Regions from separate parts of the Staphylococcus carnosus genome, predicted to be linked through region 1. Evidence: riboswitches for the same ligand, from Rfam matches in the RefSeq annotation. Region 1 holds a riboswitch; each other region holds the start of a gene.
What was found. A riboswitch is a leader RNA that binds a small molecule or an ion and turns the genes downstream of it on or off. The one in region 1 is predicted to bind thiamine pyrophosphate.
Positions count from the first base shown of each region.

Region 2: another riboswitch for thiamine pyrophosphate. It lies ahead of DYE31_RS00970 (3-oxoacyl-ACP reductase); the one in region 1 lies ahead of DYE31_RS01990 (thiamine phosphate synthase).
Region 3: another riboswitch for thiamine pyrophosphate. It lies ahead of tenA (thiaminase II); the one in region 1 lies ahead of DYE31_RS01990 (thiamine phosphate synthase).
Region 4: another riboswitch for thiamine pyrophosphate. It lies ahead of thiC (phosphomethylpyrimidine synthase ThiC); the one in region 1 lies ahead of DYE31_RS01990 (thiamine phosphate synthase).

Region 1 covers NZ_UHCT01000001.1:472,880-480,929, reverse strand. The annotation lists gene panB (3-methyl-2-oxobutanoate hydroxymethyltransferase) at 1-759, shown strand, start outside; gene panC (pantoate--beta-alanine ligase) at 756-1,616, shown strand; gene panD (aspartate 1-decarboxylase) at 1,609-1,992, shown strand; gene DYE31_RS01995 (trypsin-like serine peptidase) at 2,324-3,169, opposite strand; TPP riboswitch at 3,453-3,563, shown strand; gene DYE31_RS01990 (thiamine phosphate synthase) at 3,632-4,204, shown strand; gene thiO (glycine oxidase ThiO) at 4,208-5,335, shown strand; gene thiS (sulfur carrier protein ThiS) at 5,319-5,519, shown strand; gene DYE31_RS01975 (thiazole synthase) at 5,521-6,288, shown strand; gene DYE31_RS01970 (ThiF family adenylyltransferase) at 6,285-7,337, shown strand; gene DYE31_RS01965 (hypothetical protein) at 7,495-7,716, opposite strand; gene DYE31_RS01960 (arginine repressor) at 8,031-8,050, shown strand, end outside.
Region 2 covers NZ_UHCT01000001.1:216,043-224,092, reverse strand. The annotation lists gene DYE31_RS00995 (YfcC family protein) at 1-177, opposite strand, end outside; gene DYE31_RS00990 (hypothetical protein) at 309-527, opposite strand; gene DYE31_RS00985 (MFS transporter) at 907-2,013, shown strand; gene DYE31_RS00980 (SdpI family protein) at 2,112-2,465, shown strand; gene DYE31_RS00975 (hypothetical protein) at 2,498-2,695, opposite strand; TPP riboswitch at 2,841-2,942, shown strand; gene DYE31_RS00970 (3-oxoacyl-ACP reductase) at 3,054-3,749, shown strand; gene DYE31_RS00965 (LLM class flavin-dependent oxidoreductase) at 3,913-5,217, shown strand; gene DYE31_RS00960 (hypothetical protein) at 5,365-5,568, shown strand; partial or broken gene DYE31_RS00950 (poly(glycerol-phosphate) alpha-glucosyltransferase) at 5,731-7,289, opposite strand; gene DYE31_RS00945 (Ig-like domain-containing protein) at 7,431-8,050, opposite strand, start outside.
Region 3 covers NZ_UHCT01000001.1:944,096-952,145, reverse strand. The annotation lists gene yidC (membrane protein insertase YidC) at 110-979, opposite strand; gene thiE (thiamine phosphate synthase) at 1,068-1,706, opposite strand; gene thiM (hydroxyethylthiazole kinase) at 1,707-2,501, opposite strand; gene thiD (bifunctional hydroxymethylpyrimidine kinase/phosphomethylpyrimidine kinase) at 2,494-3,315, opposite strand; gene tenA (thiaminase II) at 3,312-3,998, opposite strand; TPP riboswitch at 4,065-4,162, opposite strand; gene DYE31_RS12890 (transglycosylase family protein) at 4,275-4,451, opposite strand; gene DYE31_RS12885 (hypothetical protein) at 4,681-4,899, opposite strand; gene DYE31_RS04365 (aggregation-promoting factor C-terminal-like domain-containing protein) at 5,118-5,831, opposite strand; gene DYE31_RS04360 (transglycosylase family protein) at 6,044-6,742, opposite strand; gene DYE31_RS04355 (single-stranded DNA-binding protein) at 7,273-7,710, opposite strand; gene DYE31_RS04350 (YwpF family protein) at 7,899-8,050, shown strand, end outside.
Region 4 covers NZ_UHCT01000001.1:1,964,630-1,972,679, forward strand. The annotation lists gene trpS (tryptophan--tRNA ligase) at 1-930, shown strand, start outside; partial or broken gene thiC (phosphomethylpyrimidine synthase ThiC) at 1,441-3,185, opposite strand; TPP riboswitch at 3,368-3,466, opposite strand; gene DYE31_RS09480 (MsnO8 family LLM class oxidoreductase) at 3,563-4,564, opposite strand; gene DYE31_RS09485 (peptide ABC transporter substrate-binding protein) at 4,727-6,391, opposite strand; gene DYE31_RS09490 (ABC transporter ATP-binding protein) at 6,406-7,449, opposite strand; gene DYE31_RS09495 (ABC transporter ATP-binding protein) at 7,439-8,050, opposite strand, start outside.

The sequences.
Region 1 (8,050 bases):
ATGGTGACATCATACGATTATCCAAGTGCTAAACAAGCTGAAGCTGCTGAAATTGATACTATTTTGGTAGGCGACTCTTTAGGTATGACCGTACTTGGCTATGATAGTACTGTACAAGTCACTTTAAACGATATGATTCATCATGGAAAAGCAGTACGTCGTGGTGCTCCAAATACATTTGTAGTCGTCGATTTGCCGATTGGTACAGTGGGTATTAGCGACGAAAAAGACTTAGAAAATGCGCTGCGCTTATATCAAGAAACAAAAGCCAATGCAGTCAAAGCTGAAGGTGCACATTTAATCAGTTTTATTACGAAAGCTTCAGCAATGGGTATTCCTGTTGTGTCTCATTTAGGTTTAACACCTCAAAGTGTCGGAATCATGGGGTATAAGATGCAAGGTTCTACAAAAGAAGCAGCAAAACAACTGATTTCAGATGCTGAAGCAGTCCAAGAAGCGGGCGCTGTGATGTTGGTACTTGAAGCTGTACCGAGTGATTTAGCTGCGTTAATTTCTGAGCGTTTAGATATTCCTGTTATCGGTATCGGTGCTGGTAAAGGTACAGACGGCCAAGTATTGGTCTATCATGATATGTTGAATTACGGTCAAGAACATCGTGCTAAATTTGTGAAGCAATACGGAGATTTTTCAAACGGTATTGAAGCGTTGCAGCAATATCATAAAGAAGTACGCGAAGGTGACTTCCCTTCAGAAGCTTATACGTATAAGAAACAAATCTTGGAGGAATTAGATAAATGACAGAAGTAATTACTAGTATTCAAGATATGCAGCGTCTTGCACATGATTTTAAACATGACGGCAAATCTATCGGATTTGTTCCTACAATGGGTGCATTGCATGATGGCCACTTAACAATGATGCGTCGTTCGGTTAAAGAGAATGATGTGAGTGTAGCGAGTGTATTTGTGAATCCGCTTCAATTCGCACCTGGTGAAGATTATGATGCTTATCCGCGTGATATTGAAAAAGATACAAAAGCGGCTGAATCTGCTGGGATCGATTATGTCTTTCATCCAAGTGTAGAAGCGATGTACCCTGATGAAATCGGAGTAGCGTTAAAAGTCGGCAAATTGGCTGAAGTTTTAGAAGGTGCACAGCGCCCTATCCACTTCAATGGTGTTGTCACTGTTGTAAACAAGCTTTTTAATATCGTACAGCCTGATCGTGCTTATTTCGGTAAAAAAGATGCCCAACAACTTGCGATAGTCGAAAAAATGGTTCAAGATTTCAACCATCCTATTGAGATTGTAGGGCAAGATATTGTACGTGAAGACGATGGTTTAGCTAAAAGTTCGCGCAATGTGTATTTGACAGAGCAAGAACGGCAAGAAGCCCCTGCTTTGCAAAAAAGTTTGCAGCTTGCCGAAAAACTCTATCGCGAAGGCGAAAGAGAGAGTAAAATAATTGTAGAAGCGGTCACTGCTTATTTAGAATCGCATACAAGCGGTCATGTTGATGAAGTTGCCGTTTACAGTTATCCTGAACTTGTTGAGCAGCATCACATCGAAGGTCGTATTTTCATCTCGCTCGCAGTTAAATTTTCTAAAGCACGCTTGATAGATAATCTTATAATCGGAGATGAAGAAATTGATTAGAACAATGATGAATGCTAAGATTCACCGCGCACGTGTGACTGAATCAAACTTGAATTACGTGGGCAGTATTACGATAGATGCAGATATTTTAGATGCGGTAGATATTTTACCGAATGAAAAAGTAGCGATTGTTAATAATAATAATGGTGCACGTTTTGAGACGTATGTGATTAAAGGGGAACGTGGAAGCGGTAAAATTTGTTTGAATGGTGCTGCTTCACGTCTTGTTGAAGTGGATGATGTTGTCATCATTATGACATATGCACAATTAAACGAAACGGAAATTGCAGATCATGCACCTAAAGTAGCTGTCATGAATGAGAAGAATGAAATCGTTGAAATGATTCATGAAAAGGAAAATACAGTTGTGTTGTAATTAAGGATGACCATTTTAAATTATCTGTAGTTATATTTGGGCACTTAAAACAACTTTATATGCACTTGTTTATATACTACTTGTGCATTGAAGGTAAATAAAATATAATAATTACAACAACATTATGGCATACCACCCCCCTTACTAGTGGCGTAGTAAGGGGTTCTTTTCGGTATTATTGGTGGTTATCGTCGTCTTCGTTGCGATGGTTCAACCAATATGTAAACCACACAACGATGCAGCTTCCTATCGTCGAAATGATAAAAGTATATACAGTTTCTAACAAAAAGCCTTTGCTATAAATTTTCAGCAAAGGCTTTTTTGAATTCTATTATTTAATATGTGTACGAACGAAATTGCCTGTTGCACCATTCATCGCTTCGCCGCCAGCCATTTCTACTTTGGCGTAATTCGTTGTTGAATTTGCCCATAAATTATAGCCGTATGTTCGTAAACCGAAGATTTGATAATTGCCGTTGACCATCAGTGAACCTGATGCACCTGCACGGAATTTATCTTTCGTTTGTAATTCAGTGCCGTTAGAAGATTTTTGGATGAAGCGGTAACTGCTCCAATGTGTCTTTGTATTGTCACCATTCTGCCAAGGGTAACCTACAGAATATAATTTCGTGTTATATTTCAGTCCATTAATTTGTGCGTTTGAAGCTAGTTTTAATGGTGTTGCATACTGAGACATCTTTTCTTTTGTATATACTAAAGCAACATCTGCATTCGGTACTTTCACGACTTTTGTAGCATGAAAAGTATAAGGTTTTCTAGATCCATCTCTTGCCATATCGAATGAAATATATTTGGGATTAGCTGCAGAACCTTTCGCAGTATCAATCACATGTGCATTAGTAATGAAAGTATAGTTGCCGATAACTGTACCAGTTCCCATACTGTCTTTACCTAAACCTTTCCAACCATCTTTATTACTTACTCTTCCTACCGCTTTATATTTCGTATTCATTGTATTTGAAATATGATGAATGTCTAAGCTGCTATTTGAGATTTTCTTAGCTTTCGGATAAGCTGTCGCCTCATTGTTGCTTGCCATCCCATTATAGTAATAGTCTCCAGCCGCATGCGCTTCTTCCCCACTCATTCCTGAAAATGAAAAACCAACAACAGCACAAACTGCTGACATTCCTACTTTAAAACTTTTAACTTTCATCTTTAATTTGCCCCTTATTATTAATTTAGTAATGAATTATGTTGTATTGAATGCTAAGTTCATTTTACTTTTAAAAGAAAGATAATACAATCTATTTCAAAATTTAAATTATCTTGATAAACTCTCTTCTCTTTACCTGTTGCTTTTTCTTCTTACTTCCTTTATGATGATTTTGTAAAGTAATGGTGATGCGGTTTAAGATTATGAATATATTGCATTAATACTTCGCTACACGATTTGTTAGTGCACTTTCTCGCATTACTTAACAAAGAAAAAATAACAATAAGTCCACTGGAAGTGCCTGTTCATACAGGCTGAGATTCTCATAGTGATGAGAAAATTCTTGGAACCTGATCCAGTTCATACTGGCGTAGGAAAGTGGCGTATTGCACTTTTTGATGCGCTGTTTTCCTATATGGAAACAGCGCTTTTTTTGTGGCTAAATCGAAGAAGGTATTTAATATGTATGTTGCGATAACGCCCTATCGCGTATTAACCCAACAAGATTTAATACACTATATAGAAATCGAATCAGTGATTGATACATTGATTTTCAGAACGCCAATGGAACAAGATGAATTAACAAAGTTCATAGAAAATTTAATTCAAGCAGGTTTTCCTAAAGACAAAATTACAATCCATACCGACACCGACTTACTACAAAAACTTAGTTTGAATGCCATTCATTTTCGTGAAGGAGATGAACGTGCGTACAACTATAAAGCAGAACACCCTGATGTTTGTGTCAGTATGTCTTCACATAACACCCAAAATGCTCAAACAGCTAAAGCACATAACTTGGACTATATCCTGTTCGGCCATCTTTTCAAAACTAAATCCAAACCAGGAAAAGCACCAAGGACAAATTCTGAAATCGAGTCAGTATTAAATGTCAATATTCCAGTTATTGCATTAGGTGGCATAAATGCAGACACATTAAATCTTGTACCAAAAGAATTTTCAGGCATTGCTGCAATATCATATTTCAGAGAACAGGATTTAGAGACCATTCGTTCAGCAAAGGAGGCTGAGTAAAAAATGTTTGATTTAATTATAGTCGGTGCAGGTGTAATTGGAATGTCAATTGCCCGTCACTTAAAAGATAGCGGTATGCAAATTGCATTAATTGATCGTGATATTGAAGGACAGCATGCTTCTTATAAAGCCGGAGGTATGCTAGGTGCACAAAATGAATTTAAAGAAGACAGTCCTTTATTCCGGCTTGCTTTAAAATCACGAGAAAAATTTAATGATTTAAGCATAGCCTTAGAAAAAGAAACTGGTATCGACATCCAATATCAGCAAAACGGACTTATCAAAATTGCGACAAACGAAAAAGACATAGATGCTTTGCATCAGCAATATGAATTTTTGCATCAACATGATGACGATGTTCAAGATTTAAGTAATACAGATTTAGGTGAATTGACGCATTACTTGGTCAAAAGTTCTGAAGCCATGATGTTTGTGCCCCATGACCATCAAATTAATGCCAATCATTATACAAAAGCCTTACATGCTTCGCTAAAATCAGATGGTGCAGTAATACGTTTTAATCATACCAATGTAGAAAATATAAAACATGAAGATCATCATTATACCGTTTCGATTAAACATGAAAATGAAATGAGTGAATTAACAGCTGAGAAAGTGGTAGTTGCTGCAGGAGCTTGGGCAGGATTTTTAGCACCCGATTCTGAAATACAAGAAAGAGTCAGCGGAGTCAAAGGCGAAGTCTTACTAGTAGAAAATGAAGATTTAGATTTAAAACAAACACTGTTTATGACTAACGGTTGCTATATTGTGCCTAAACCGCCGAATCGTTTTTTAATCGGCGCTACAAGTTACTTCGATAATTATTCCGTAGGTGTTAGTACTGAAGGTAAAGAATGGCTATTGCGAGAAGCGATTGAACGTGTTCCGGAACTTGCAAGCAGTCGTGAAATAAAGTATTGGTCAGGTGTACGACCATGGACACAAGGCGAACAACCGATTATGGATGAAACGAATCCTGGTCTTTGGGTAATCACGGGTCATTATCGTAATGGCATCTTGCTGTCACCGATTATCGGAGAGCTGATGGCAGAATGGTTGAAAACAGATGAACGACCAGAAGAATTAGCACCTTTTAAATTAAGGAGGGAAAAACATGAAGTGCATCATTAATGGCGATCCATTTACGTTTGATGAAGAACTCAGTATCCAAAACATTTTGGAATCACTAGAGCTAGATCCAAAACGTGTCATTGCAGAACATAATCAAAATTTAATTCAACGCGACGATTTCAAAAATCAAATTGTACGTGAAGATGATCGATTAGAACTATTAGAATTTGTTGGAGGCGGATAAGATGTTGAAAATAGGACCATATGAAATGGAATCAAGATTATTATTAGGAACTGGTAAATTTGATAATGAAGAAATTCAAACAAAAGCGATTGAAGCTTCTGGTACAGATGTCTTAACTTTCGCAGTACGTCGTATGAATTTATATGATAAAAATTTACCGAATCCATTAGCAAATGTGAATTTGAAAGATTTTGTAACATTCCCGAATACTGCTGGTGCCAAAACAGTCGATGAAGCAATCCGTATTGCTGAAATTGCAAAACACGCAGGTGTATGCGATATGATTAAAGTCGAAATCATTGGTGATGATGAAACGTTACTACCTGATCCAATCGCAACATATGAAGCTTGTGAAATTTTATTAGAACGCGGCTATATCGTTTGTCCATATATTGCTGAAGATGTTGTTTTAGCAAAACGTCTAGAGGAATTAGGTGTACATGCTGTGATGCCTCTAGCTTCTCCAATTGGAACTGGACGTGGTATTAATAACCCATTGAATCTTAGTTATATTGTCAAAAATGCAAATGTCCCAATTATTGTAGATGCGGGTATCGGTTCTGCAAAAGATGCTGCTGAAGCAATGGAACTCGGTGCAGATGCGGTATTATTAAATTCTGCAGTATCACGTGCAAAAGACCCAGTTAAAATGGCTGAAGCGATGAAATTAGGTATCGAAGCTGGAAGATTAAGTTATGAAGCTGGCCGTATACCAGTGAAATATACTGCACAAGCTTCTAGCCCAAGTGAAGGACTTGGCTTCTTATGATAGATAACGCGCATCATTCTGAGAAAAATTCTAATAATAACATACGCTCAGATGAGCGCTTCAGTCGTCAAACACGCTATACTCCTTTTGGCAACGATGGACAAAAAGCTTTAGAAAATGCCCATATCATGGTAATGGGTGCTGGCGCATTAGGCAGTCATTTAGCAGAACAATTAGTACGCATGGGTATCGGTAAATTAACCATTGTAGACATGGACATCGTAGAAATATCTAATCTACATCGTCAAGCGCTCTATGATGAAAATGATGCAATAGAAATGCAACCGAAAGTTTATGCACTGGCAGAAAAATTATCACAAATTAATTCAAATGTTGAAATCTACCCGATTTATCAAGAAATCACACCTACGAATATTGAGCATATGATTAAAGATGCTTCACCAGATATACTGCTAGATGGGATGGATCACTTTGCGATACGTTTTTTATTTAATGAAGTGTGCCATAAACTCCATTTACCATGGGTCTATGGTGCGGCAGTAGGAGGAAAAGGATCCATTTATGCGATTGATTTCACTGGACCATGTTTACGCTGTCTAATGCAAGAAACACCTGAAACCGCAGAAAGTTGCGCAATTAATGGTGTCATTCCACCTGTTATCATGCAAGTGGTCAGTTATCAAATCGCTGAAGTCATGCGCTATTTATCCGGCAAAAGATTTTCAGGTAAATTAATTACTGTTGAGCCTTTTAATATAAAACAACAAAGTATCGATGTCAGTCATTTACGAAATCCTGATTGCCCTTTATGCGGTAACGGTGAGTACGAACGCCTTGGTATTGCCCAACCCAAATGGATAGAAGGCAGTTGCGGTGATACTTATGTATTTCGTTTCAAACCTCAACATTTTGAAAATGCAGTGCTTTTCCCAGGCAATATTTTAAAGTCCAATGCCTTTGTAAAATTACTGAATATTGAGGGTCATTCAGCGACGTTGTTTAAAGATGGACGCATGAATGTACATGGAATAGAGAATGACAATCACGCAGAAAAATTATATCAACAATTATTAAAATCCATGAAATAGAAATCAATAATCGAGTTGATAACAAAATCACCTTTTCTTATTATTTAAAATATACTAAGTTAATTTAATGCCCTACACAAAAAGCTCCCTATACAGCATTCACGTTCTTAGTGTCTGTTGTATAGGGAGCTTATCTTCTGACTTTCATCATTATATATTAAAAACCATCGTAATTTGAATAACCCTCTTTAAATCCTGCTATTACTGCATCAATATTTTGTACAAATGAAACCCCTATTGTGATTAATACAACAATTCCCCCTATTGTTGCCATTCTTTTAAACCATTGTGCTCTTGTTGATTTTCCATTTTTCGTCATGCGTTCTTCCAAAACCAAAGCAATAATGGTGATAACCATAATTTCCATGAATATAATCATCTTGATGCACCCCCTATGATGTATTTGATTATGTTATTTATACTATTCTATCATAATCGTTAAAATTTATATAGATTAATTGTGTTTTTAAATAGTATAGTTACGGTCGTCGATACATGTACTTTACACATATATACAACACCAATATAAAGTGTATTTTCCCCAAAAAAGAACTAGTTTTCAACAACTCCTTTTACGCAATAACTTTTCGCATAAAGTATTAAAATTTCAAAAATATGGGTACTAACGATTGAGTTCAATCAACTTATAGAATACAATAATAATGTATAATTATAAATTTGAGGGATGACGGTATGGACAAAGAAAAACGTCT
Region 2 (8,050 bases), 260 kb from region 1:
AAGCGTTTGTCCCCCTTTTTCTTCACGCTTATATTCACCAGCTGGAATGATATATGTTAAAACACATGCGACAGCAATAATCATCATTAGTAAGGCATAGGTATGTGGTGTTTTAAACTGAAATTTCTTTTGTTTTGATGATTGCGACTTCCCCTTTGAATCTGTAGTTTCTCCCATAGACATTACCCCTTTTGTTTTATATGTCTGAATTTTCTTATTTTTATATTTATAACCTAATCTAAAGGGTTTAGTCGGGAAATGTTAGAGAAACAATTTTGCACCTTCATAACAAAAAACAAGCCGTTGATTCACAGCTTGTCTTTATCTATATCATCTTTAATATTTGCATTTTTCTTCTTGTTATTATGCATAATCGAAGCCATGCCTAACCCAATTGAAAAGAATATGATCAAGTAAATTGAAGGATTATCGTTACCAATATAAAAATGGAACAGCAAAAACAAAAGTAAAGCTCCAATAAAATAAACTGGTATAAATCCCTTTTTCCAAAAAACAGACTGATTCATTTCATTATCATGATCCAATTTTGATTTAGCCACTTAACCTCCTTTAATTGCTCATCTCACATGTTTAGCGTATCATATTGAAGATCTATTTAAAGGCCTATATATATAATCACATTATTTTTCTTTTTTCTTTATATTTAAAATGTCTGGACCATTTCAACATTTATAGCTTGTTTAAAATAATATTATTTGCGTTTTTTAGTTAATTCAAATTAACAACGGCGTATTTTTCTGAAAATTAACATAATTTAACTCAACTATGTTATTCTTAGTTTTAATAACCTTCAGCAAAGGAGTTTTCCACCATGAATATAAGATCGATTAATTTATTACTTTTTGAAGTTATTTCATCAATCGGTTCTAAAATATTCAGTTTTGCATGTGCTTTCTATATATTGCAAAACACTCAAACTACTTCCATTTACTCTATTTATTTAGAATTTCTTCAATAGTGAGCCAACCTTTATTTGGCATTTGGACCGATAAATATAACAACAAAAAAATCGTCGTTATTTCTCAAATTATTAATATTGTTGCGTTAATTCTATTCATCCCTTTGTTCCATACATTTTTTCTTTATATCGTTATTTTAGGTGTTATTCTCAATTTAACAGATGGTGCTATCAGTTTAATTATAAATGCAAATATCAAACACATTTCCCAAGAAGATATGGAACGCTTTGTGTCTTTAAGGCAAACATACAATTCAGGTATTAGTTTTCTCGCCCCTATTATTGGTGGTATTTTAATTGCATTTATGAGTATCGAAAGCCTTGCTATACTCAATATTTTAACTGAAACTGTTTCTGTCATTTTTATTTTCTATTTAAAAATGGATCGCGTAATTATTGTTGAAGAAACAAAGCTCTTAGAAAATTTCAAAGAAGGATTCACTTATTTACTTAACGATAAAGTGTTATTAAAATTCATGAGTATTGCTTTAATCCTAAACTTCTTAGTGAACTCAATTATTGTCGGTGTGCCAGTCATTTCCGTACAAACCATGGCGTTATCTTCTCAACAATTCGGTATTATTGAGTCTGCACTGACTGTAGGGATGTTTGTAATTTCATTACTGTTTTCTGTTTTTCCAATTAAAAATAAATTAAAAGGACCGACTCAAGCTGCTGTCTTAATGCAGTTTATTGCAGTATTAATTTTAGGCATTGCATTATTATTTAATGTTACTGCAACTATCGGTTTTATCACTTTATTTAGTGTCTACCTTATCATTGGTTTATCGTTGCCATTAGTGAATATTCCTTATTCTATTTATATGCAAAACTTTATAAAAGAAGAGTTTAAAGGACGTATCCTTTCTCTAAACCAATCGATAGTACAATCACTTATGCCATTGTCTTTTTTAATATTCGGATTACTACTTAACTATGCACAAGCTAGTATTTACATTGCAATCGCACTTCTTATATTAATGACATTGATTTATTTCTCTATTTCTATTAAGAAAACTGATATTAATAGTTAAATGTATATTTTAAGCACTAACCAAAAAATACGATACATATTGTATTATTTTTCTTTTTACTTTATATTTAGAATAAATATAAGAAAGAGGATTTCATCATGTTATTATTCGGCATCACGTTACTAGTCCTAGCCATCAAGTGCTTAATTTTTCGTTTCATCGACAAAGATATTGTAAATCAACGCAATATGCTAATCGGGTATCGTACACCATCATCTTTGAAGTCATCAGAAGCATGGACTTTTGCTCAAAAATCTTTTCAACAAATTTTCAATCGAATCCATCTTACACTTTTAATAATAGGTTTTATTTGGTTTTTATTTGATTTGATGATTTCGCCTATGCTCATCTCATTTTGGTTACAAATTTTAATATACTTAATAGGCGTTGGTTCGATTATTGCACTTACCGAAATCAAACTTTACAACTTCAATCACAAACAAAAAGGCTAGCCGTACAGCTAGCCTTTCTCTTATATATCCAATTAATGTTTAACTTCTTTCTCGGCATTCGAATGATGATTTGCAGATTCATCTGACGGCTCACCGTTTTCATGAGCTTTTTCTGCTTCCCATTTTGCTTGTTTTTCTTTTTGTTTTGCTTTACGTTTCTTTTCTTCACGCACAGCCATCACAATGAAACCTACTGCCAAGATTGGGAATGACATTCCTAACCAGAACATTCAAATCCCTCCATTCATCTAAAATTATCTGCTAGAATTCTTTTCTATCATAACACTTTCACTATCTTGTTTTCACGCTTCAAATGTTAGTTATAGCCTTTCTTGACACGCTTACAAAATCAAGCTACATTGAAAGTAACAAAACAATACGCACTAGGGGTGTTTTTTAAACTGAGATGAGGATTTCCTCAGACCCTTTGAACCTGATCTAGCTGAAACTAGCGTAGGAAAGTGTGAGATAACCGCAGTATGTTCTGATTTGTTTTTATACAGAGTGCAGACTGCTCTCTGCCTACGCTGATTTTAGTAATCATGCGTATTTTTTATGTTCATTTATAGAAAAAGGGAGCGGATGAATATGGCAAGAACAGTACTCGTAACAGGCGGTGCACGCGGGCTAGGTCAAGTAATCAGCAAAACGCTTGCTGAACAAGGTTTCAACATCATCATCGATTATAACCAAAGTAAAGAAGCTGCTGAACAACTCGCGCAAGAAATTGGAAATGAAAAAGCTATTGCATTGCAAGCAGATGTAACTAATCGCAAAGAAGTAGACCAATTAGTAAAAGAAGGAACTGAGAAGTTTGGTCAAATTGATGCGGTCGTCAATAATGCACTTGTTGGATTTAAATTTGATCCAACAGCACAAAAAGCTTTCCCTGATATGAGTTGGGAAGACTACCAACAACAAATTGACGGCACATTAAAAGCAGCTTTCAATGTTGTTCAAAGCGTCGTTCCTCAATTTATTGAACATCAAAGCGGAAGCATTGTAAGCATTGGAACTAACCTTTATCAAAATCCTGTTGTTCCATACCATGAGTACACTACTGCAAAAGCTGCTTTAATCGGCTTCACACGCAATATCGCAGCTGAATTAGGACAATATGGTATTACAGCAAATGTTGTTTCAGGAGGACTTTTGAAAACAACAGATGCAAGTGCTGTAACTACACCAGAAGTTTTTGATTTAATTGCACAATCTACACCTTTGAAAAAAGTGACAACACCTAAAGATGTTGCCAATACGGTAGCTTATCTTGTATCAGAATAAGCTAAAGGTATTACTGGACAAAACATCACAGTAGATGGTGGTTTAACGATGAATTAAGAATGTGCTTTCGAAATCACATTTTTCTATAGACCAAATTTATTAGGGAGAGCTTATTCTCCCTCTTTATTATTCTTTTAAAATAATTAATCCGAGGTGAAAAGTAATGTCCGAGCAGAAAGATAAACAACTGCATATCGGTATTCTTATTTTTGGTTCTGGTCATCACCAAGCAGCATGGCTCATGCCTGATTCAAGTATAGAACGTATTGGAGATATTGCTTACTATCAAGAGTTAGCACAAACTGCAGAACGCGGTTTATTTGATGCCGTCTTTTTTGCTGATAATCAGTCTTTTCCTGCTAAAGATGATACAACAATGCCCGCATTTTGGTTTGATCCAATTGTCAATTTGACAGCTATTTCACAAGTAACAAACCATGTCGGCTTGGTTTCAACAATTTCAAGTACATTTTCTAATCCTTATACAGCTGCAAGACAATTATTAAGTCTCGACCATATTTCTGGTGGACGTGTTGGATGGAATTTAGTCACTTCAATGACAGATCTTGAAGCCAAAAATCACGGAATGACAGAGTTGCCGAATCATGATGAAAGATACGCTATTGCAGATGAATTTGCAGATGTAATGAATGCTGCTTTTGAATCATGGCATCCAAAAGATTTTAAACATAATCGTGAAGCAAATAAGTTGGTCGATTCTGAAAAGATTCAGCCTTTTAATCATAAAGGAGTTAATTTCGCAGTAAAAGGCCCTCTTTCCACGCCAAGCAGTCCACAAGGCAAACCTGTCTCAATGCAAGCTGGCGCTTCAAAACAAGGTGTAGCTCTAGCAGTTAAATATGCAGATGCAGTTTATTCTGTTTCATGGAATATTAAACAAGCGAGAAATTTCAGAAAGCGCATGGATGCTGAAATTGCTAAACAAGACGACACTGACCGGAGTCTTAAAATCTTTCCAGGTTTAGTCACTTATGTTGGTAAAACTCATGAAGAAGCTTTAGAAAAGAAAGCAGCTTTAGATGATAAGTTACCGATTGAAACAGCATTAAAACAATTAAGTTTTTTCGTTCAACAAGACTGCACTGAGTGGGAACTAGATAAAAAAGTACCAGACTTACCACCAGTTGAAGATTTCACCGGACCTGTAGGACGCTATGAAACAGTATTAGAAATTATTAATGATACGAATCCCACAGTACGTGAATTATTAGGTTACTTGAATGCGGGTGGCGGTCATTTAACATTGATTGGTACACCAGAAGAAATTGTGGATGAAATGGAGCATTGGTTCAATGAAGGTGTAGCAGATGGTTTTAATTTAATGCCACCCACATTACCTGGCAGCCTTGAAGATTTTGTTGATTTAATTGTACCAGAAATGCAGAAACGCGGACTGTATCGTAAGGAATATGAAGGTTCAACGTTCAGACAGCATTTAGGAGTATAAGGAGTTTCTAAGATGAAAGTCACATCTATAATTATTATTTTTTTATTTAGTGTTTTATGGACTTGGTTAACACACAATCTATTACCTAGTAACATCTCTAATATCAATGGTCGGAAATCAAAACGATAAGATGAACGTGAAAAAATAATGTTTGCTGAAGTATTGGCGAAAAGTTTTGTAGGAATCTTTTATTTTGTGCTCTTTGCTTTATTGCTTAGAATAGTGGGAGTAACAGATGATTCCAGAAATTTATTACTTAAATTTCCTGAAGCCTCTATAATAGTAGTTGCACTATTATTTTTAGTTACTAATTATTTTCTTATTAAACGCAAATACACAGTTAAGGATTAATTTCTTTGCAAAACAAAATGGTATGTCTCAAGACTTACTTAGCAAAAGTGTTAGTGTCTTGATACATACCATTAATGCAATTGAAAAAATAAATACGATTTTGAGTTAAGTTTGGCTTTTCGAATAGCAAAACAATTCAAAGTATCAGTAGATGAATTATTTTCATGAATTATTTTCTTCTTTAAAAACTTGTTGATATTGAACATAACCTGATACATAGTGTTCAATATCATCAATCCTTACACGATAACCATGGTGTTTAATAAAGAATGAACCTAAGATTCTTTCAGGATTTTTAAAATACATTGCGAGTTCTGGATAGAAATAACCTGTACGTTGGTAATTTGCACGGGTGTGGATAGTATCAATAAGTTCATCAACATTAATCAATTTATCGACTACTTTTCCAAATCCTTTTTCACGCGCTTTTGCGATAATATGATAGGTTGCCATTAACATTTCCATGAAAGTAGGAAATGTTGTAATTCTATTTTTAATATAATCAAGATAACTCGAAACGTTTCGAATACCGAATTCAATGTATTTTTGTTCAGGAGCAATTTGAATTAGTTCATTCGTACAGTATCCAAGCCAATGATCATGATATTGCCAATATTTCAAGTGAATAAATCGTTCAAACATCGCTTTGACTGTTTCAAGCCATCTAGGATTTTTATCAATTTGGTACAAACGCAACAATGCCAAAGCAGCTTCTCCATCGTAGTAAATCACACGGAATTTTTCTTTAACTTCTAGTGTCGGATAATTCAACACATGAACAGTTTGAGCAGTTTCTGAATCAATCATCGTTAAGATACCCTCTGCTACTTTTTGTGCAGCTGCTAAATATTCAGGATGATCAGGTTTAATTTGCAGATATTCACAAACCGCAAAGATAAATGCTGCGTTTTGTCCCAACTTAATTTCGTTGATATTCTTAGTATCATCAAATATATGACCTACCCACTTTGTTCAAAAAGATAATTGTTGATGATGTAATCAATAGCTTTCTCCGCAACTGTCACACCTTCTCCTAAATAGTTAAGCCCTTCAATCATGGCATAAGTAGATGATGAATGTCTCAAGTTATTATAAAAGCTGATTTTTTTATCAAAGTGCGGGAAGTAACCGTAATTAAATTTGCCATTTGGCTCCAGTTCATTTTGTAAGTGCTTCGTCGACGTTTCAATCATTTTATCAATTTCTTTAGAAAGATTTGTTACTTTTCTCAGACCTTTTTCTCGACCTTCTGCTCCTAACTCAAACACTTCATTTCCTTCGATAAAATAACCTTTAGTATAAAACTTTGTAATATTTTTCCCTTCATAATCTTTATGTCTAAATGCGTTCATTTGTTTTGTATACTTTTTCAAGTAGTTATTGATATTATCTTCAGATAAGAAAAAAGATTTTTTATCTTTAGTTGGACGTACAAATGCATTAATGTTTATCTCTTCAGCCATAAAAGCATGATTCCAATTACTATCTAATGCGATTCCGAAATCCACATAATTACGTCTAGTGTCTTCCAGTTCTTTTCTAACATCATCAAAAGATGCTTCTTCAAGATAATAAACAAAGTCTATTTTAATCCATTCAGGAAATTTCCCTGCTTTCTTCTTAAATTGTTCATATTGTTTGATGATATCTCTTTTAATATTCGAGGGGTGTTTCAAAAGCTTTATTGTTGCCTTCATATTCGGATTTCCTAAACTGACAAAATATAATCTCTACCTAATAAATCCTTCTCTGCTTTTTGTAAAATATGTTCAACTTCGTTGGTTATATTCATGAGTTCAATCCCCTTCTTCTATATGTATAAAAAGGGCCGGAACAAAGTCCAGCCCTCTATTTAAATGATTTTATTCCTTTTTATCTTTCTTACGGCGTCCGAATAATAATGCAGAACCTAGTGCTGCAAACAAGCCACCGAATAATCCAGCTTGTTTATTATCATTACCCGTATCTGGTAATTCTTTATCACCTGAACCATGATGGCCATTATCTCCATCTGTATCATGATGCGGCTCACCTGGATGATCACCATCAGCGTCAGCGTCGGCATCTGCATCTGAGTCTGCGTCAGCATCTGAGTCAGCATCAGCATCCGCATCTGAGTCAGCATCAGCATCAGCATCTGAGTCAGCATCAGCATCTGAGTCAGCATCAGCATCAGCATCTGAGTCAGCATCCGCATCTGAGTCAGCATCAGCATCGGCGTCGGCGTCCGCATCGGCATCCGCATCAGCGTCGGCATCAGTGTCATCACCTATTGCTTCACCAGATCCTTGTAAGTATATATTTTCATTATCCCACGTATAATAATTATGTCCTTGTCCGTCAGGTGTTACATCAGAAGACATTTCAACTCTAGTTTTAATCGATTCACGATTACCATTTTCTGATTTGCTATCTAAAACAATAATATATTGACTACCATTGGAAGTTAAATTTTGGAAATCTAATGTTAAAACTTCTCCGC
Region 3 (8,050 bases), 470 kb from region 1:
TTTTGCCCCTCCTATAAAATAACCCTTTTCAAATTTATTCCCTATTTCATCGAAAATAAAGAAAATCAGCTGCAACTTTTATATTACAACTGATCCTCTTTACGATCGATTATTTTTTCTTTTTATTTTTCTTAGATACAACTTTTGCACCTTTAGAATTACCTGAACCGCCGTGTTCTTTTTCATAGGCAGCTATCATTGGCGCTACTTCTTCTTTCGCTTTTTTAGAATAATAAGCATTAGCAATGTATGTTTGTACAATCAAGAATGCCGCACTCACTGACCAATATAAACCAAGTGCAGCTGCAGAGCTTAATGAAACCCAAATGATCATGATTGGAGAAATAATCATCATCATGTAACTCATTTGTTTTTGCTCTGGAGGCATGCTGAATGTAGATACATATGCTTGTAAAAAGTATAAAACACCCGCAATCACTGTTATCCAAATATCAGGTTTTGCTAAATTGAACCATAAGAAATGAGAATGCTCAGTAATGCCGCCTGGTGATGGGTATTTTAATACAAAGAATAATCCCATGATAATCGGCATTTGAATCAGCATCGGCAAGCATCCTAACATGCTTTGCATTGGATTCATATCATATTTCTTATAAACTTCCATCATTTCTTGGTTTGCAGCCATTTTATCTTCTTGTGTACGTGCACGTTGTACTTTTTCTTTAACTGCATCCATGTCTGGTTTTGCAATTATCATTTTCTCACGCATCATATGACTATTTTTATAGTTTGATAACATAAATGGCAATACGATAATACGGATAGCGAGTACCAATACGATAATTGCTAATCCATAATCGTTATTAAAACTAGCACCTAGCCAGTGGATTATGTTATCCATATTTTTTACAAATGTATTATAAAAAAAGCCTGTGCGATTCTCAGGTTTTGAGTAATCACAACCAGCAAGAAAAACCATAATCCCTAAAAGCAAAGGTAATAATGCTTTTTTCTTCATTTTTCCACCTCTATTGGTATTATTCACATAAAAATAATTTTACCATAATCTACGAGAGGTAGAAAACAAAAATATGTGAAACCGTTAACTATTTAAAATATTGTAAGAATTTGTGCACAGTTTCTGTAACATGAGGGCTTCTTGCAATCGCTGAGATAACAGAAACACCATCTGCTGATGTTTTTGCAACTTCTTGCACATTATCTAATGAAATTCCGCCAATTGCTACAATCGGCAAATCTCCGACTTCTTTACGAAGTGTTTCAATCATTTTTGGACCTACTGGTTCACTTGCATCATCTTTAGAAGGTGTAGCGAAAATAGGACCAACACCAATATAGTCAACATATGTTAAATCAGAAGCATTTAATTCTTCTAAATTACCAATACTTAATCCAATAATTTTTCCTTCAAATCGATTATTAAAATCATCTACCGCTTCATCATCTTGACCGACATGTATACCATCTGCATCAATTTCTTCTGCTAATGCAACGTCATCATTCACAATGAAAGGAACATTGTAAGATTTACATAACGCTTGTAATTCTTTAGCAAGCGCTACTTTGTCTTGACCAGTTTTTGCACCATTTCCTTTTTCACGAAATTGATAAAGTGTGATTCCACCTTCTAAAGCTTCTTTCAAAACTTCTTGAATAGTTCTGCCTTCTGGTATATCTTGGGTCCCGCAAATAAAATAGACATTTAAATCTTTAGATTGAAACACTTATTTCACCTCTTCTAAGTTGCAATTTTCTGCAACTGCATCCGAATCAATACGGTAAAGCGCATCAATAAATTGTGTTAAAAATGTGCCCGGACCTTTACTATCACTTAATTGTTCAGCACGTTCAGCTGCAATATTATACACTGACACTGCTTCAATCAAAGTTTCAATTGAAGGATGCGTATTTCTAAATAAAAATGCACCTACAACTGCACCTAATAAACATCCTGCTCCTGTAATTTTAGCAAGAAAATGAGAACCATTACTTAATTTTACGACCTTGTTATCTTGGACAATAACATCTGTTTCCCCTGTTAATATAATAGCTGTTTGATATTCTTTATATGCTTTTTCTGCAATATCGACAACATCCAAATTATCAGCACTATCTGTCCCTTTCATAGTTGCTGTATCATCTATCAAAGCCAAAATTTCTGAAGCATTCCCTTTTATCACTGTTGGTTTAATTTTTTTCAAAAAGTATTTGCAAAAGTCTTTTCGATATTTTGAAGCACCTACAGCTACAGGATCAAATACTAGGGGTGTTTCGGTTTCGTTAGCTATCTTGGCATTTTCCAGCATCGCATGCTCATGGTGTTTTGTTAAAGTTCCAATGTTAATTAAGACACTGCCAGCTACAGGATAAAAGTCTTCAGCTTCTTGTGGTGCTTCACTCATAGTTGGACTGGCACCTAGGCTTAACAAGCCATTTGCTGTGAAATTTTTTACTACATCATTGGTATAACAAATGACTAACGGGTGTTCAGTTCTAATTTGGTCTAAAATTTTATTCATCGTCTAACCCTACTTTCTTCATATACGCAAAATGATTAACTGGGCCTCTTCCTTGGCCAATTTCAGGAGTATATTTAATGCTTAAAGCAATAAAGTCTTTTGCTTTTTTAACAGCTTCATAAATTGTTTTTCCTTTAGCTAATTCGGCAGTAATAACTGCTGAAAAAGTACAACCTGTTCCATGAGTGTGTTTTGTATCATAGCGTTCACTTTCAAATACCTCTAAGCCATCTTTTGTAAATAGATAATCTTTGGCAATATTTTTATCTTCAATATGACCGCCTTTTATGACTACACCTTTACTGCCTATTTCATTAATAAAGATATCACCTGCTTTTTTGATTGCTTCTTCAGTATCAAGTTTGAAACCTACAATTTCTTCAGCTTCTGGTAAATTCGGAGTGGCAACATCAGCAAGCGGCAATAATATTTCTTGCAATGCATGTTTTCCAGCATCATCCATTAATGAATCTCCACTTTTAGCAAGCATAACAGGATCTATCACATATGGAATATCTGGATATTTTTCTAAATAACTGCGAATCAATTCCATCATTTCTTTTGTTGCAATCATACCCGTTTTAATTGCTTGAGGTAATTCATCATCAAAAATACTATCTAATTGTTCTTTTAACCACGTAATATCTAAATTATGAATATGTTGCACCCCTTTTGTATTTTGGGCAACAATGCTTGTAATAGCTGCCATCCCATATACACCACAAGCATGAAATGATTTCAAATCTGCCATGACACCTGCACCGCCTGTAGGGTCTGTACCAGCAATTGTTAAAGCTATTTTAGGTTTGTTCATACTCTCTCTCCTCCAAATTGCCATTTTTCACTTGTATAAGCCATGTTGAAAAAGTTCAATTCGTGCACTGTACTTTGCAAGTAATTTTCTCGCACTTCATTTTTTTCAGTTTCAGACATATTTGCAGTTAATTGATTCATTAAATCATCTAATACTTCAATCAACGGATCCATTTCTGTGTTATAAAACTCAAACCACTTTGCTAAAATCGAGGATTTATTTAAATTCGGATCTTTCATTGCACGCTTTGCAATCATCGCATAAACATATGGACATGGTGCCATTGCAGCAATTGCATACGCTGCGTTTTCATGCGCATATACGTTGTAGTACATATGTTTAATATAATGGTCACCACTAGGCGGCCAAACCTTTTTTTGTACGATTTCATTATAGTTTTCACCAATATAATCAGCCATATATTCATGTGCTTCTACTTCACCATTTACTATAAATTGAATTTGATCAACTAAAAAACGCACACTTTCTAAATCTGGCATTATTGGTATTAATAATGCATAGATATTTGCAAACTCTCTTAAATAAGAAGCATCTGCACGTAAATACTGACGTAAGGCTTCTTTTTTAATGTCCCCTTTTAAAAGTTCTTGAATAAAATGATCTTGATAAATTTCATCAATAATCGGTTGTGCATCTCTCTCTAATGTTTCTGCAAAATTCATTCCTAAATCCTCCAATAAAAAAACTGCAAACCTTCATAGGATTGCAGTTTAATATTTAGAATATTTATTCTGAATATACTACTTTCCTACGTTGGTACGAACCAAATCAGGTTATAAGGGTCTAGTCAAACTATCTCAGCCAAAAGGCGCCCCTAGCAATTTTATAAAGTTTAGTTTTTAATACAATTTAAATGTATCAAACCCCTTTGTGTTATGCAATATTAAAGGGTTGAAAACAAAAAAGCCGAGACAAAAGTCTCGACTAAAGTTTAAATATTAATATGCCCAGTGTCCTGCACCGTTACCATTATCCCAAAGAGTAAGCGCTGCTTGGTCTTGAATATATTCTGGAGCACTAGCTGGGTTTACGCCTCTCCAACCTGCTGGAGCTACTGCATCCCAAGTAGATTGTAAGAATTGGTATTTACCTGCCGCACCTGAATCAGGGTTGATTGCATGGATATCTCCACGAGATTCACGGTATACAATTGCTTGTAATGCTGCTGGAATATTTCCATAGCTACCTGAATTTGATGCTGTATAAGATTGTCTAGGTGCAGTATAACTAGTTGATTGTGTGTTATAGCTGTAATTTGCATTATTGTATGATTGTGTTTGTTGTGTATTATAAGTTTGTGTTTGTTGTGCTACTGGAGCTGCTTGTTTTTGAACTGAAACTGCTTTAGAAGTTGATTGAACTGGTTGTTGAACAGTTCCAACTGCTGCGTAACTCCACTCCCAAAGGGTGTTGATTTAATTCTGCAGGATTATTTAATGCTGTTTCTACTAATTTAGCTTGTTCTGTTGTATTTAACTCAGCCGCATCCGCATTATGTGATGCCACTCCTGTTGCTAAAAATGCTGCTGCCGCTACTGATGATGTCACTAAAAGTTTCTTCATTTAATTAAAATCCTCCTATAAGGTAATTACATATATGATTTATTCGCTGTATTTATAATAGCATTTAGCACAATAACATAGGTTACAATAATATAAACGTTTTGTTTCATTCGTTACATATGTATTACAAAAAGCGGATTCCACTCTTAGAATAAGAACGGAGTCCGCTTTTTGGATGTAAATTATTAAGTTAAATTTACTTTTAAAAAGTAATCGGCTTACCACCAACCGTGAGATGCACGGAAAGCAGTTGCGTTTGAAAGTGAACCATAACGTGAGTTTGCATAATTGATCATACCTTTAGTTTGAGCTGAAACTGATCCAGTTCCCCAACCTTCTTTAGTTTGACCAAGGCCCATGTATCCATTTGGACTTACTGCGTTCGGGTTACCACCTGATTCTGGCATTACAATAGTATTCCACATATCTTCAGTCCCACCTGCAGCTAAGAATTGAGCTTTAGTTGAACCGCCAGTTGAAACTGATGCTGTGCTGTAACTACGTGCTGGAGCACTGTAACTTTGTTGTTGTACAGGAGCACTGTAGCTAGTTGTAGTTTGTGTAGTTTGAGTTGTAGTGCTGTATGTTTGAGTTTGTTGTGCTACTGGTGCAGCTTGTTGTGCTGGTGCTGCTTGAGTTGTTGTAGCTTGTGTTGGTTGAGCTGATGCATTAGAACCTGCTGCTGTGTAATTCCAGCTAAAGTGTTGACCGTCTGATTCAAAATGGAATTCATTTCCGTTATATACGAAATCAATATTATAAGCACCTGCTTGAACAGGGTGTTGGTTTAATTCTGATGGATTATTAAGCGCTGTTTCAGCTAATTGTTGTTGTGATTGGCTTACTTCTGCTGCGTGAGCGTTATGTGAAGCTGCTCCTGTTGCTAAGAATGCGGCAGTGGCTACTGATGATACTACTAATAATTTTTTCATTTAAAATAAATCCTCCTATAAGGTAAAAAGTTTATATGATTAATTTGCTGTATTCATAATAGCACCAAAAAAGTTATCATAGGTTACAACAATATAAATAGTATGTATCAAATTTTACATGAATATTACAAACAAAAAGCGGATTACCATCCATAGAATGATAATCCGCTCTCAAATTAATTGCTAATATTCAAATATAATAAGTCTCTAACTTATGCAGTTACCCATTGGCTTGGGCCAGCTGTGTCATATAATTTTTGAGCTGCTGCATCTTGTACTGCTTCAGGAGCTTCTGATGCTGGTTTACCTTGATATTCTGCAGGAGCTACTGAATCCCAAGTAGTTTGTAAGAATTGGTATTTACCTGCTGCACCTGATGATGAGTTAATCGCATGGATGTCGCCACCTGATTCACGTTGAGCAATTGCTTTTAAGTGATCGTTAACTTGTACGTTTGAACCAGAATCAGCTGATTGTTGAGCTGGTTGTTGAGTTTGTTGTTGAGCTGGTTGTTGAGCTGGTTGTTGAGTTTGTTCTTGTGCTGGTGCTTGTTGAGCTGCTGGTGCTTGTTCTTGAGTAGTTGATTGTGCTGGTGCTTGTTGAGCTGCTGGTGCTTGTTCTTGAGTAGTTGATTGTGCTGGTGCTTGTTGAGCTGAACTGTCTGCATTATAACTCCAACTCCAGTTAGTACCATCTGAGTTAAAGTTGAAGTTGTAACCTGAGTTGTCAAATGCAATATTATAAGCGCCTTCTTGAACAGGTGCATCGTTTAATTGTTGTGTATTATTTAAAGCTGTTTGAGCTAATTGATCTTGATTTACATTGTTATCTTCGGCTGCATGTGCGTTTGCGCCTACTCCTACTGCAAATAATGCTGCTGATGCTGATGAAGCTACTAATAATTTTTTCATTTCTGAAAATCCTCCTATAAGGTAATTGTTTTTTTCGCGTGATTAATATCATCAATTTGCAGTTATAACTATATCATCTGAAAAAGGGATGTAGGTTACAGCCAAATAAAAAAAACAGACTGTCTTTTACGCTTAAATTACGTTAATACATTTTACTTAGGTAGCTAACGGTCAGTTTATAGACTTTCATGACAACGTCTATAGCTAGAAACAAGTTTGCAACTATGTAACATTCATGTAATTATTCAGATAATTGAATTGTGTTTTAGTTTATTTTTACACCTTAATTTTAAGCAGAAATCCCAAAAATTTATCTATTTTCATAATTTCAAGACCCAAAAAAGACCCCACATAATTAATATGTAGAGTCTGGATGAGTATTTTCATATAAATTGAGAATTAGAATGAATGAAATAATGTGATTTTACATCTTTGATTGAGATAAGTTAAGAATAGCTATGAATTTGTGAATAATAATTTAGAGTTTATGCTTTAAGAATTTGGGATGATTCATTTAGATAGGAAATAATCTATTGATTTTGAGTTTGAGGTTCAGTTGAAACTGAAAGTAACTGATTTTCTTGTAAGGCAGGGCTACCGTCAAAGTCATCAGTTATAGTAGATTGATTTGAAGAGGAACTTTCATTAGAGTTTGGATTTGAAATAAATTTGATTGTTTCAACAACTAATTCAGTTATAAAATGTGTCTGTTTGTCTTTTTCATACTTATAAGAACGCATATGACCCGTAATCCCTACGAGTGAACCCTTCTTAGTATATTTAGCAATATTGATTGCTATCTTTCCATATGCTTTACAAAAGATATAATCAACTGCTTGTTGGGTTTGACCTTGATAATTATAATTTCTTTCTGTTGCTACACTAAAACTGGCAATTTCACTTCCCTCCTTTTCTGTTAATTGAGGGTTACGCGTTAATCGTCCTACAATTACGATCTTATTTAACAATTTTTCACCTCCTATGTATATATCATATTCACTTCATTATTTTTAGTCAAAGTTCAAAAATGAATTTATAGATGCACTTTTCTAGTCATTTTTTACATATCAACTGAATTTTTTTCGGTTTTTGAGCTATACTAGTATTAGTATTTTAATATTTTGCAGAATTTCAAAAAGATTGGAGTGACTTCCTATTGAAAACATTTAAAGCAGTCAGATTCCAAATTGTCACTAAAAATGGCGGGGTTATAGAATACGAGCTATATGATGGTGTGATTATTAATAAAGAACAAAGTGGTACTGGTTGGTTATTAGAAATCGTTATTTCCAGCAATCATTACGACAT
Region 4 (8,050 bases), 1.5 Mb from region 1:
TTAAAACAATTCAGCGAAGTCCAAGATGACTATAATTGTTTCTTCTGCATCGTAGACCAACATGCGATTACAGTCCCTCAAGATAGACTTAAATTGCGCGAACGTACGCGTCAATTAGCAGCAATTTATTTAGCTTCAGGTATTGATCCGGAGAAATCAACATTATTCATTCAATCTGAAGTTCCTGCACATGTTCAAGCAGGCTGGATGCTAACAACAATTTCTTCTGTTGGTGAATTAGAAAGAATGACGCAATTCAAAGACAAGTCTCAAAAACAAACAGAAGGTATTCCGGCTGGGTTGTTGACTTATCCACCATTAATGGCAGCAGATATTGTGTTATACAATACTAATATTGTTCCTGTCGGCGAAGACCAAAAACAGCATCTAGAATTGACACGTAACTTAGTGGATCGTTTCAATAGTCGCTATAATGATATTTTAATTAAGCCAGAAGTACGCATGCCGAAAATCGGCGGACGTGTTATGAGCTTGCAAGATCCAACTAAAAAGATGAGTAAAAGTGATGATAATGCTAAAAACTTCATTTCTTTATTAGATAATCCAAACACAGCAGCTAAAAAAATCAGAAGTGCTGTAACAGACTCAGATGGCATTATTAAATATGATAAAGATAATAAACCAGGCATCAGTAATTTATTAAGTATTTACTCTAGTCTTACAGACGAATCTATTGCTGATTTAGAAGTACGTTATGAGGGCGAAGGCTACGGTAAATTTAAAGGTGATTTAGCTGAAGTTGTTAAGCAATTCCTTACTGATTTCCAAGAACGTTATGAAAGCTATTATCATTCTGAAAAATTAGATGACATCTTAGATCTTGGACGTGACAAAGCTATCAAAGCTTCTGCACGTACTTTAGAAAAGATGGAACGTGCTATGGGATTAGGACGTAAACGCAGAAAATAACATATTACACACTGAAATGCACCCTGAATTTTAGGGTGCATTTTTTAATCTTACAATTATTTTTAAATTACACAACTTTATATTTATGCAGTAATGAAAACGTTGTATAATAAAATTACAACAACGAATCGGAGTGAGACATCTTGAAATTACATCCATTTAGAATTCTTTTATACATCGCGCTAATCTTATATTTACTTTTTAATTTACTCGTTACTTATCATGCTATCGTAAACTACACTTTGTTTGTTTTATCATTTGTGATATTTGCAAGTATTTTAATTAAAAAGTTATATCATGGCGGTCATTTTCACTTCAACAATAAAAAACAACTGAAAAATCCGCTTCTCAAACATTAAGCTCTATCCAAAATTCGGATGCTTTTTGGATTATCACAAGCCTGATATTATATGTCGAAACAATGTTGCTTGCAGTAATACATCATTAAATAATAAATCCCTCTATTAAGCAGTCGCTGAATAAGCGAAATGTTAATAGAGGGATTTTATATTATTGATAAACTCGACTACCTTGTTCTACAAAATCTTGTGCTTTTTCTTTCATTGCTTCTTTTCTTTCTTTTTCGTCAAAATGATTTTGGCGCAAATCATGTGAAATACGCATTGAACAGAATTTAGGACCACACATACTGCAGAAATGAGCAACTTTAGCAGATTCCTTTGGTAAAGTCTCATCATGGTATTCTCTTGCACGTTCAGGGTCTAACGAAAGATTGAATTGATCAATCCAGCGGAACTCAAAACGGGCTTTACTGATGGCATCATCTCGTTCTGCTGCGCCAGGAAGACCTTTTGCTAAATCAGCAGCATGTGCTGCAATTTTATAGGTAATCACACCTTCTCTGACATCATCTTTATTTGGTAATCCAAGATGTTCTTTAGGCGTAACGTAACAAAACATCGCTGTACCGTGACTGGCAATTTGTGCTGCTCCGATTGCTGAAGTGATGTGGTCATAAGCTGAGCAATATCTGTTGTCAGTGGTCCTAACGTATAAAATGGTGCTTCTTTACAATAAAAATCAGCTAAGTCCTGATTTTCTTTAATTTTATGCATTGGAATATGTCCAGGTCCTTCTATCATTACTTGTACATCATGCTGCCATGCAATGTCTGTTAATTCTCCTAATGTTTTCAACTCTGCAATCTGACTTTCATCATTCGCATCATAAATAGAACCAGGGCGTAACCCATCACCTAAAGAGACTGCAATATCATAACGATTCAGGATTTCACAAATATCACTGAAATGCTCATATAAAAAACTTTCTTCATGATGCGCAAGACACCATTGCGCCATAATAGAACCACCACGGGAAACAATACCTGTTAAGCGATCGACTGTTAATGGAACATACTGTAATAAGACGCCTGCATGAATGGTGAAGTAGTCCACACCTTGTTCAGCTTGTTCAATCAAAGTGTCTCTATAAATTTCCCAAGTCAAATCTTCAGCTACACCATTCACTTTTTCTAAAGCTTGATAAATTGGAACTGTACCCACAGGAACTGGTGAATTTCTTAATAAATATTCTCGTGTCGCATGAATGTTTTTACCTGTAGATAAATCCATAATTGTATCTGCACCCCAATGTGTTGCCCAAACCAATTTTTCAATCTCTGCTTCAATAGATGAAGAGACAGCGGAATTTCCAATATTCGCATTGATTTTCACTTGGAAATTTTTACCGATAATCATGGGCTCTGACTCAGGATGATTGACATTATTAGGAATAATTGCTCGGCCTCGTGCAATTTCATCACGCACAAATTCAGGTTCAACACCTTCACGCAGCGCTACGAATTTCATTTCTTTCGTAATCATACCTTGTCTTGCATAATGCATTTGTGTAATTCGTTTACCGTCTTGTGCACGTTTAGGCTGATATTTAAATGGTGTTTCAACAAATTTTTTATGTCCTTCTTTTTTAAATCCATTATCGATTGATTGAACTCTGCGACCTTCATAACTTTCAACATCATCTCGTGAAAGAATCCAATTTGAACGTAAATCTGGGATACCGTTTTGTACATCCACTTCATACTCTTCTTCATGATAAGGTCCTGCAGTATCATAAACTACAAAAGGTTCATTAACTTGTGTATCATATTCAGTCACAGTATCACTTAATTCGATTTCTCTAAAAGGAACACGGATATCTTCATCCTCACCTTGCTTAAAAATTCTGCGACTTGCCGGGAATCCTTTTTTCAATTCAATTTCATCTTGTCTCATTAAAAATAGCCTCCTCAAATCAATGCTAGGAGGCGTATTTGCCGAAAAATACATGATAAAATAAAAACGCATTCATTTTATTTATGAATGCGCAGAAAAGACTCTATTTTATGACTTCGAAAAAATTATGTAATAACTAACCTATTACAGGAATATACATATTTTCGAGTTTAAATTTCTCTTATCATTTTTACACGCTTCCCTACGCTAGTGCTAACTAGATCAGGTTCAAAGGGTTGATAATATATCTTTCAGCCTATACGGCACCCCTAGCAATGAATATTTAATTTACAAATTTATATTAACATTCATTATTTTAATGTTCAAGTCAATATCTAAAATGAAAAGTAATTAATATCATTCGAGTTTTTTAGCAGTTACACGTTTTCATTTGGATTCAACGGCGCTAATTCCCTGATTGTGTTCATTCTTAATTTATGGCTTTGTACAGGCATATGCAACATCCATTCATCAATCAAACCGCTTCGATTAACCTCATTCAATGTATCAACCACTTCTTCTTTGCTTCCGCTGATAATCCTCATTCTTTTCTCGGTAACTTCGAAGTTTTTTTCTGACTCATTTCGGTATTCATCCACTTGTTGTTTCGTATTTAATACAATTCTGCTTCCATCTTCAAATGTTAATTCGTAATGTCTTTGGGAGAATCTCATAGGCATCTTTTGATTTCCATCTGTTGTCACCACAGCAGGTATCGATACGATGAAACGCCCTTTTGGATAACGTTTTTTATATGCTTTCAACGCATTTTCTAACTCCGACAAATCAGAGTTAATGAAATAAGCATAGACAATACCTGTTTGTGCTTCTGCAGCTTGAATGGCTGAATGTTCACTTGTTCCTAATAAATATACCGGCACAGGTTTATCAGTTTCATCACGATGTGCAGTACGAATACCTTCATATTCACTATGATCAGTAAATTTTTGGGTGTTCAGTTGGTTTAAAAGTGAGAATTTCTCATCAAATTGCTTTAATGGTTTTTGCAGCTCTTCTTGTAATAAATCAACGACTTTTGGATATCCTCCAGGTGCTTTACCTACTGCTAAATCAACACGTTGATGCGACAGTTTATCTATTAAATGAAATTGTTCAATTACTTTTAGAGGATGACAGTGTTGCAGCATAACACCTCCAGAACCAATCCTCATTTGTTTTGTATGATCAAGCAAATACATAATCAGTATTTCTGGAGAAGTTCCTACCACATCTTTAAGATTATGATGTTCAGAGAGAAAATAGCGTGTATAACCTGATTGATCTGCTAGTTGGGCTAATTCTAACGTATGATTCAAAGCTTCTGTTACTGTTTGCCCTTTGTTTATGGGTGTTTGATCTAATATACTCATCGGTAACATGACATTCACCTCAATCTATTTCTTTTCTTAAATGCTAGGTTTGTTCGCTTTTAAAGTCAATTTTATAGCTTTCAGCAAACCAAAAACACACAGCCGAATTGACTGTGTGCTTTATTATATAGATTCTTTTGTTGAAGTGAATTTCTACCATTAAATTTCACTTTATTGATCTTTCTTTTTCTTTCCTGTTTCTCTATCAATACTCTTGTCGATATAGGCATGTTTAAGTGTAGTCTCTCCGCCAATTTCATGGTATACAATACCTTTCAATTGAGGATTACGAAGGCTTGCTGCACCTTGTTGATAAATCGGTGCAACTGGTGCTTCACTTAACATAAATTCTTCAGCATCTTTTAGTTCATTAATACGTTCATTAGGTTTTTTCAATAATGGACCATTCGCTTCTTTCAGCATGTTGTCATATTTCTTGCTGCCCCAACCTGTATTATTTTGAGCATTGCCAGTAGTCATTGTGTCTAAATAAGTCATTGGGTCAGGATAATCTGGTCCCCAACCTGATAATGACATTGAGTAATTCATTGTTAACTCTGCAGTTACACGTTGTTTAAATGGTAATTGTTTAATATTCACAGTTACCCCTGGCAGATTTTTCTCAATCTGTGATTTGATAAACTGTGCTGAAATTTTAGAACTTGGTGTATCTTCAGTGTTCAATGTAAATGTAAATTGGTCTTTACCTAAAGCTTTTTTCGCTTTATCGAGATGTGTTTTTGCTTCTGATTTATTATATTTAAGTGGTGATTTTACTAAATCAGCATAGTCTTTGCCATCTGGAAGAATATCTGTCTTTTTAGAAGTAAATCCATCAAATGGTTTCGAACCATCTCCTAATACATTATCAACATATGCTTTTTTATCAATTGATTGTGCAATTGCATAACGCATATCTTTATTTTTAAATTCAGGCTGCTCTTTTTCGTTCATTTTCAAGAAGAATGTAGAAGCTTTTAAGCGTTTAAATAATGCTGGACTATCTTTATATTTATCAACTTGTTCAGATGTAATACCAGTATTATCTACTGAACCTGTATCATACAAAGATGCACCTGCTTGCTGGTCCTTCAAAATTTTGAAATTGATTTTATCTAACTTAACTGCTTTTTTATCCCAATATTTTGGGTTCTTTTTCATTAAAATTTTGTCTTCCACTTTCCAATCAGTAAGTTCAAATGGACCATTATATACTGCTTTGTCTGCAGTTGTTCCATATTGTTTGCCATATTTCTTCGCAACTTTTTCATTTTGCGGCATATATGTACCGAATGCTAACATTTGGTTGAAATATGGTAACGGCTTGTTCAATTTAATTTGCACTGTATACTTGTCTAGTGCTTTAGCACCTAATTTATTAACCGGCATTTTACCTTCATTAATTTTTTGTGCATTTTTAATATCATACATGATATAAGCATATTCAGAAGCTGTTTGTGGATCTAATGCTTTACGCCAAGCATACACAAAGTCATTTGCGGTAACCGGATCACCATTTGACCATTTTGCATTTTTACGCATCTTGATTGTTAAAGTTTTACCGCCATCGCTTTTCTTAGGCATTCCTTTGGCAATTGCTGGAATAGCTTGGTCTTTTTTATCTAAAGAATATAGTCCTTCGTAAACTTGATTGTAAACATTGAATGAAACAGTATCTGTCGCAAGAACAGTATCTAATGTACTCATGTCTTGAGATAATACTGAACGATATACTTGCCCTTTACCATCATAAATACCGCCGCCTTGGCTGCACCCGCTTAAAACTAACGCTGCAATTCCAAGCATTAAGGCGAATGAAATTAATTTTTTCTTCATAATGCTTCTCCCCCTTACACCGTTTGTTTTAATCTTTGTTTCAATTCTTCCGCTTCTTTATCCGTCACAAATACATAATGTTCCGGTTTAATCTCCTGTAAAGAACGATTCGGATTTTCTTCAGCGTTTTCTTTATAAGTAATACGCGTTCTTGTACGTTCACTTTCAGGATCAGGTTGCGGTACCGCTGATAACAAAGATTGTGTATAAGGATGTAAAGGATGGTTATAAATTTCATCCGCTGAACCGATTTCCACAATTTTCCCAAAGTGCATTACAGCGATACGGTCTGAAATATATTTAACCATAGATAAATCATGCGCAATGAATAAGAATGTAATATTCTTTTCACGTTGCAGTTTCAACAGTAAGTTAACAACTTGTGCTTGAATCGAAACGTCTAATGCCGAAATCGGTTCGTCTGCAATAATAAATTCCGGTTCAACTGCTAATGCACGTGCGATACCAATACGTTGTCTTTGTCCCCCTGAGAATTCATGCGGATAACGATTGGCGTGTTCTTTGTTTAATCCTACTGTTTCTAACAAATCATACACTCGTTTTTTACGTTCTTTTGTACTTTTTGCTAATTTATGAATATCAATGCCTTCTGCAATAATATCCATTACTTTTAATCTTGGATTAAGTGAAGCATATGGATCTTGGAAAATCATTTGAATTTTCTTATTGAACTTCAACATATCTTTGCGGTTTTTAATATCTTGAATATTAACCCCTTCGTAATACACTTCTCCGCTTGTTGCATCATTTAATTTAATTAATGCTTTACCTGTTGTAGATTTACCACATCCAGATTCTCCAACTAAACCAAATGTTTCCCCTTTGAAAATGTCGAAAGAAATATCTTCGATTGCACGAACTTCGTTTCGCTTTCCGACATTAAAGTATTGTTTTAAATTTTTAACACTCACTAATACTTCTTTATCTCCAGCAGGTTGACGTTGTGCGTTTAATTCTGATTGTTCTCTTTCAATTTCGTTTTGTTTTTCTAATGCACCGCTTGTTTCTTCAAAATCTTTGTTTTGATTATCCTTCATTGAACGCCACCCTTTCTACACGTTCAGCGTGCTCAAATTTATTCGGCATTTCTCTTTGACGTCTCACAACCAGTTCAGGTGGTTGTACTTTAGGAGAACGTTCATCTAACAACCATGATTTTACAAAATGTGTTGGTGAAACTTGGAACCACGGAGGTGCTTCTTTAAAATCAATACCTAAAGCATATTGGCTTCTCGCTGCAAATGCATCACCTTTTGGCGGATGCAATAAGTCAGGCGGTGTACCTGGAATAGCGACAAGTTCTGTGTCAGTACCAGTTTCTAAATCAGGCATTGAAGATAACAGTCCCCAAGTATAAGGATGTTGCGGATCATAGAAAATTTCATCAACATCTCCCGTTTCTACCATTTGACCTCCATACATTACAGCCACTCTGTCAGCAATGTTTGCAACAACACCTAAGTCATGTGTAATAAAGATAATGGATGTATCAATTTTCTTTTGCAGCTCTTTCATTAAGTCTAAAATTTGAGCTTGCATTGTAACGTCTAAAGCTGTTGTCGGTTCATCTGCGATTAATACTTTCGGTTCACAAGCAAGCGCTGTAGCGATTACGATACGCTGTCTTTGTCCACCAGA